DNA from 3 places in the Pigmentiphaga soli genome. Region 2 is predicted to be linked to each of the others. Evidence: predicted binding sites of a transcription regulator. Region 2 holds the regulator's gene; each other region holds the start of a gene.
The links. The regulator LexA, encoded in region 2, represses DNA repair genes until DNA is damaged. The targets are predictions, from matches to a motif close to ACTGTATNNNNATACAGT.
Positions count from the first base shown of each region.

Region 1: a site for LexA is predicted at 1,127-1,144, ahead of recA (recombinase RecA). Genes of this name have one in related genera too.
Region 3: a site for LexA is predicted at 1,330-1,347, ahead of ABD927_RS10460 (PA0069 family radical SAM protein). Genes of this name have one in related genera too.

Region 1 is NZ_BAABFO010000027.1:24,848-27,097, forward strand. Features, by position in the region: gene ABD927_RS20795 (sensor histidine kinase) at 1-131, opposite strand, end outside; gene ABD927_RS20800 (response regulator) at 328-1,014, opposite strand; gene recA (recombinase RecA) at 1,189-2,250, shown strand, end outside; gene recX (recombination regulator RecX) at 2,246-2,250, shown strand, end outside.
Region 2 is NZ_BAABFO010000013.1:117,636-119,885, reverse strand. Features, by position in the region: gene ABD927_RS14700 (asparaginase) at 1-585, opposite strand, end outside; gene lexA (transcriptional repressor LexA) at 688-1,341, shown strand; gene ABD927_RS14690 (hypothetical protein) at 1,441-2,250, shown strand, end outside.
Region 3 is NZ_BAABFO010000008.1:137,412-139,661, reverse strand. Features, by position in the region: gene ABD927_RS10460 (PA0069 family radical SAM protein) at 150-1,274, opposite strand; gene ABD927_RS10455 (Hsp20/alpha crystallin family protein) at 1,377-1,781, opposite strand; gene ABD927_RS10450 (Hsp20/alpha crystallin family protein) at 1,834-2,250, opposite strand, start outside.

The DNA of each region.
Region 1 (2,250 bases), on a different contig from region 2:
TTCACCTGCTGGGCCAGCACCAGCACGGTGTTGGCCAGCCCGCGGTCGTACGGCACCACGGCGATGCCTTGCGCCACCACGTAGGTGATGGCCACGCTGATCGGCCACAGCAGGAACAGCGGGGCCAGCATCCAGTCGAGGATCTCGCCGAACAGGGAGCGGGGAGGCGGTTCGAAAGGGCCGCCGGCCGCCGGGAAGGCGCCGTCCGGCGCAGTGGCCTGGGCCGCGGGCGCGTCGCCCCCGGCGGCGCCGGCGGGGCGGCTCACCGGCCTGCCTGCCCGCCGCGCGGCACCTGCGCCGCAGGCGGAGCGGCCATGCGCGAAGCGCTCACGCCGGGCCGGGCGTGCCCGCCTCGCGCTCGAGGCAGTAGCCGAGCCCGCGCACGGTGGCGATCTTGACGTCGCCCGGCTCCAGCTTCTTGCGCAGCCGGTGCACGTAGACCTCGATCGCATTGGTGCTGACTTCCTCGCCCCATTCGCACAGGTGGTCCACCAGCTGCTTCTTGCTGACCATGCGCCCGCTGCGCGACAGCAGCACTTCCAGCAGGCTGACCTCGCGCGCCGACAATTCCACCGGTTGTTCGTCTATCGTGACCACGCGGCCGACCTGGTCGAAGGCCAGCCGGCCGTGGCGCAGCACGGTGGGGCCGCCGCCGGCGCCGCGCCGGGTCAGCGCGCGCACCCGGGCTTCCAGCTCCGACAGCGCGAAAGGCTTGGCCATGTAGTCGTCGGCGCCCAGGTCCAGCCCTTTGACGCGCTGTTCGATGCTGTCGGCGGCGGTGAGGATCAGCACCGGCAGGTGCGAGTTGCGGGCGCGCAGCCGGCGCAGCACCTCGATGCCGTTGAGCCGGGGCAGGCCGATGTCTAGGATCAGCAGGTCGAACGGCTGCGCGGCCAGGGCGGAATCGGCCGCCAGGCCGTCGTGCACGGCGTCGACCGCGTAGCCGCCCTGGCGCAGCGAACGCGACAGGCCGTCGGCCAGGATGCTGTCGTCTTCGGCGATGAGAATGCGCATGCGGCGATTGTATCCCCGCGCCCCGGCGCGGTGCGCCGCCCGGCGCGGCCCGGCGGCCGTTTTATTTTTGCCGCGGGCGCTTTATTTTTCGCGTAGGAGCTTGCAGTCCCATACTGTTTTTTTATACAGTATCTGGCAATGCCATAATCCGCCCATTCCACAAGGGACCTTTCAATGGACGACACCAAAGTTTCCAAAGCCGCTGCCGCCGCCCAGGCCGAAAAAAGCAAGGCGCTCGCCGCCGCGCTGTCGCAGATCGAAAAGCAGTTCGGCAAAGGGTCCGTCATGCGCTATGGCGACAACGAAGTCGAGCACGACATCCAGGTGGTTTCCACCGGATCGCTCGGGCTCGACATCGCGCTGGGCGTGGGCGGCCTGCCGCGCGGCCGGGTCATCGAGATCTACGGCCCCGAATCGTCGGGCAAGACCACGCTCACGCTGCAGGTGATCGCCGAAATGCAGAAGCTCGGCGGCTCCTGCGCCTTCATCGACGCCGAACATGCGCTCGACGTCCAGTACGCCTCCAAGCTCGGCGTCAACCTGACCGACCTGCTCATCTCGCAGCCCGACACCGGCGAGCAGGCGCTCGAAATCACCGACGCGCTGGTGCGTTCCGGCGCGGTCGACCTGATCGTGATCGACTCGGTGGCGGCGCTGGTGCCCAAGGCCGAAATCGAAGGCGAGATGGGCGATTCGCTGCCCGGCCTGCAGGCCCGCCTGATGAGCCAGGCGCTGCGCAAGCTGACCGCTTCCATCAAGCGCACCAACTGCATGGTGATCTTCATCAACCAGATCCGGATGAAGATCGGCGTGATGTTCGGCAACCCCGAAACCACCACCGGCGGCAACGCGCTGAAGTTCTACGCCTCGGTCCGGCTCGACATCCGCCGCACCGGCTCGATCAAGAAGGGCGACGAGGTCGTTGGCAACGAGACCCGGGTCAAGGTCGTCAAGAACAAGGTATCGCCGCCCTTCAAGGCCGCCGAGTTCGACATCATGTACGGCGCCGGCATTTCGCGCGAGGGCGAGATCCTCGACCTGGGCGTGGCTGCCAACATCGTCGAGAAGTCCGGCTCGTGGTTCAGCTATGGCGGCGAGCGCATCGGCCAGGGCAAGGACAACGCCCGCGAGTTCCTGAAGGAGCACCGGGCGATGGCGATGGAAATCGAAAACCGCGTGCGCGAGAGCCTGGGCGTGACCGCGCGCGTGGGCGGCGACGTGGCCGAGTCCGTTGAA
Region 2 (2,250 bases):
GAGCCAGACCACGCGGTCGTCCTGCACCAGCCCGAGCGGGCCGGCGGGCTGCGAAACGAAGCTGTCGGGCCGCAGCGTATCGGCCTTGGCGGCCTCGCCCGCGCCGTGCACCAGATGGTTGAGCGCCACCAGCACGCCGCGGCCGCCGGCATCGGCGCGGGCCGCCACGCGCACCGCGTTGAGCAGGTTGAGCGGGCCGTCGGCCGACAAGGACGTGGCGGGCCGCATCGCGCCTACGAACACCACCGGCTTGTCCGATTTCAGCACCAGTTGCAGGTAATAGGCGCTTTCTTCCAGCGTGTCGGTGCCGTGGGTGACCACCACGCCGTCGACCTCCGGGTCGTCCGCCGCGGCCTGCACGCGGCCGGCCAGGTGCTGCCAGAAAGTGGGCGTGGCGTTCTTGCTGTCGATGGCGGCGGCCGTTTCGGTATCGATCCGGGCCACCTGGGCCAGCGCCGGCACCGCGGCCCGCAGCGCGTCGGGCCCGAGCGCCGCGGCGCGGTAGGCGCTGGCGAGATCGGCGGAGTCGGCCACGCCGGCGATCGTGCCGCCGGTGGCGATGAGGCGCAGGCGTGGGAGCGTCATGCCGGCATGATACCGCCGGCCCGGGCCGCTTCGAAGTTTTGCTTGCGCGCCGGCCGGATACTGTATAAAAATACAGGAACTGGATAAACATACAGAGCCGCCATGTCCAAGCTCACCCAGCGCCAGCAGGAAATTCTCGACCTCATCCGCAGCGCCATCGCCCGTACCGGCTTTCCGCCCACCCGGGCCGAAATCGCGTCACAGCTCGGTTTCCGGTCGCCCAACGCGGCCGAGGAACACCTGAAGGCGCTGGCCCGCAAGGGCGTCATCCAGCTGACGGCAGGCACTTCCCGCGGCATCCGCCTCGTGGCCGACGCCGCCCCGACGCCGCAGCAGCTCATGCTGCCGCATCCGGCGCTGGCGCAGCTGATGCTGCCGCTGGTCGGGCGGGTGGCGGCCGGTAGCCCCATCCTGGCCACCGAGCACATCGACCAGCAGATCGGCGTCGACGAAGCCCTGTTCGCGCAGCGGCCCGATTACCTGCTGCGAGTGCGCGGCACCAGCATGCGCGACGCCGGCATCCTCGAAGGCGACCTGCTGGCGGTCAAGCGCAGCACCCAGGCGCGCGATGGCCAGATCGTCGTTGCGCGCCTGGGCGACGACGTCACCGTCAAGCGGCTGCGCTACACGCGCGAAGGCCTGCAGCTGCTGCCTGAAAACCCCGATTTCCAGCCCATCGACGTCCACCGCGACCGCGAAGATTTCGCGCTCGAAGGCATCGCCGTGGGCCTGATCCGCGCCGGCATGCTGCAGTAGGCAGCTGCCTGAGGCCGTTGCACCGGGTAGCCGCAGTCGCTGCAGTCGCATCCGGCAGCCCGCCCAGGCCGTCGCACCGAACCCTGACAGGAGAATCCCATGACCGTCTCGCAGCCCGGCATGCCCACCGGTTTTTCCGTGCTCGACCAGGCACTGGCCCAGCGCGGCTGGCCCATCGCCGGCCTGGCCGACGTGCGCCTGCCCGCCATCGGCATCGGCGAACTGCGCCTGCTGGCGCCCGCCCTGCGCCGCCTGGCCCAGGCCGGCCGCACGGTGGCGCTGCTGGTGCCGCCGTCGTTCAGCTACGCGCCGCAGCTGATCCAGCAAGGCATCGACCTGAAACACGTCCGCGCCATCCGCCACGAACGGCCGCTGGAAGGCCTCGACGGCCTGGAGCCCCTGCTGCGCAGCGCCTGCTTCGGCGCCATCGTGGCCTGGCTGCCGGCCGGCGCCACCGCGTCGCGCGACGAGCTGCGACGCCTGCAGCTGGCCGCCCGCCTGTGCCATTGCCCCGCCATCCTGTTCCGCGGCCCCGAGGCCGGCCCGGCCGACATCGATCCGGCGCCCTTGTCGATCGCGCAGGTGCAACTGCAGGTCGAAGCGCCCCGCAACGATACGATTCGCGTCCGGCCGCTGGGCGTGCAGTACAACGCCACGCGCGGCAATGCGCCGGAGCCGTTCACGCTGTCGCTGCCGCCGGTGGCGGTGCGCCGGCGCCAGCCGGCCGGGGCCGGCCAGGATGGCGGCATTTCCGGGGGCTCCGCCCGTGTTTCGGCCGGTTCGCCCGCTAGCGAAGCCGCCGCTACCGGCACCTCGTTCGGCGCCGCGCTGGGCAACTCGGTCAGCTCGCTGATCGCGGCCATCTCCCCTCGCCGGCCCGACGCGCCGCGCGGCTCGTGGCCCTTCCGC
Region 3 (2,250 bases), on a different contig from region 2:
CATGGCGCCCGGCGAAGATCTGCCCGCCCGCCCGAAATCGAGGCCGCGATGCTTGAGCGTTTCGTCTCGCTTGCGCGGATCGAACTCGATTAATTATTGTACTAACAAAAATAGCAGAAGCAAGACTTCGGAGGATTGCCGCTGCCGGATCAGAACAATGCGAGCTGCGGCGCGTCGCCGTCGGCTCGCCGTTTCACGTCGCGCCGCGGGGGCACGAATTGGGTGGTGTCGAGTTCGATGCGCTGTTGCGAGTAGCCGGCGGCGCGCACGGCGCGGGCAAAGCGCTGGCGGATGAGGTCGGCCCAGATGCCTTCGCCCCGCATGCGGGTGCCGAAGCGCGGGTCGTTGTGGCGGCCGCCGCGCAGGGATTCGATGCAGTGCATGACCCGGGCCTTGCGGTCGGGATAATGGGCCTCCAGCCAGTTCGTGAAGACGGGTTCGACCTCCCACGGCAGGCGCAGCACGGTGTAGAACGCCGCCTGCGCGCCTGCTTCGCGCGCGGCTTCGAGCACGCGTTCGAGCTGATCGTCCGTGATGAAGGGGATGACGGGGGCTACCGACACGCCCACCGGCACGCCGGCCGCGCTGAGCGCGCGGATCGCTTCGAGCCGGCGCCAGGGGGCCGCGGCGCGGGGTTCGAGCTTGCGGGCCACGGCGGCGTCGAGCGTGGTGATGGTGAGGTAGACCGCCAGCAGGCGGCGGGCGGCCAGCCGGGCGAACAGGTCCAGGTCGCGCTCGACCGTGGCGCCCTTGGTCACGATCGACAAGGGGTGCCCCGTCTCCAGCAGCAGCTCCAGGAGGCCGCGCGTCAGCTTCCATTCGCGTTCGATCGGCTGGTAGACGTCGGTGGCGGCGCCCAGGCTGAGCACGTCCACCCGGTAGCCCGGCCGCGACAGCTCTGCTCGCAATGCCTCCACCGCGTTGGCCTTGGCGACCAGCCGGGTTTCGAAATCCAGCCCCGGCGACAACCCCAGGTAGGCATGGGTAGGCCGCGCGAAGCAATAGACGCAGCCATGCTCGCAGCCGCGATAGGGATTGATGGAACGGTCGAACGGAATGTCGGGCGAATCGTTGCGCGACATGATGCGCCGCGCGCGCTCCACCGCGACCGTCGTGCGCAGCGGCGGCGGCTCGAACTCCGGTTCCGGCCCGCCGCCCTGCCAACCATCGTCGATCGCCCGGCGGCTATCGGTATCGAACCGGTGCGCCACATTGCCGACGGCGCCGCGCCCGCGACGCGCGGCCGCAGGCGCGGCCGCCTCGTCGTCAGGCACCGCCGGAACATCGTCGGACGGAAAAGGATCAGAAAAGTCGCTCACCATCCAAAATACTGTATATCCATACAGTATTCATGGCAAGCCGCCAGGGGCGGGCCCCTATTCCGTTTTTACTTCGATGCGCCGGGGCTGCGCTTCCTGCACGCGCGGGATGCGCAGCTCCAGCACGCCGTCCTTCAGGCTGGCCTCGATCTTGTTCTTGTCCAGTTCGCGCCCCAGCACGAAGCTGCGGCGATAGACGGGCACCTGGATTTCGGAATGGTAGAGCTTGAGGCCTTCGGGCACCGGCACGCTGGCCTCGCCTTCCACGAACAGATGGTCGGATTCGACGCGCACGTTCAGCCGTTCCTTGGAAACGCCCGGCAGGTCGGCGACCAGCGTGATGCCGGTCGCGTCTTCGATGATGTCGACGGCCGGAACGATGGTCGGGCGAGGCTGGGCCTGGGTTTGGGCCTGGACCGCGCGCGGGTTGTTGCTCAGGGCAACATCGGTGGTCTGGGTCATGATGGGTTCCTCTTGCAGTTGATTCGTCAATGCGTGATGGCCGGCCAATGCGTCACTGGACCGGGATGACCCGCGGCTTGGACGCCTCGTGCTTCTTGATCGACACGCGCAGGCAGCCGTCCACGTAGCGGGCTTCCACGCCAGCGGGGTCGGCGTCGGCGGGCAGTTCGATCACGCGCCGGAACGCGCCCCACACGCGCTCGCGCGCATGGCTGGTAGCGCCTTCGGCGTCGTGGCGCGCATCGGCCGCGCGCTCGCCGCTGATCGACAGCAGGCCCTTGTCTACCGTGACCTGCAGCTTGGCCGGATCCAGCCCCGGCGCGAAGGCCACCACCTCGATCGAATCGTCGGTGCCGCCGACGTTGACCGGCGGGAAGCCGCGGTACGCGCCGCGCAGCGTGGCGGGTACCTCGAGATTGCGGAACAGGTCGTCGATCTGCTGACGCACCTGATCGAAATCGCGGAAAAA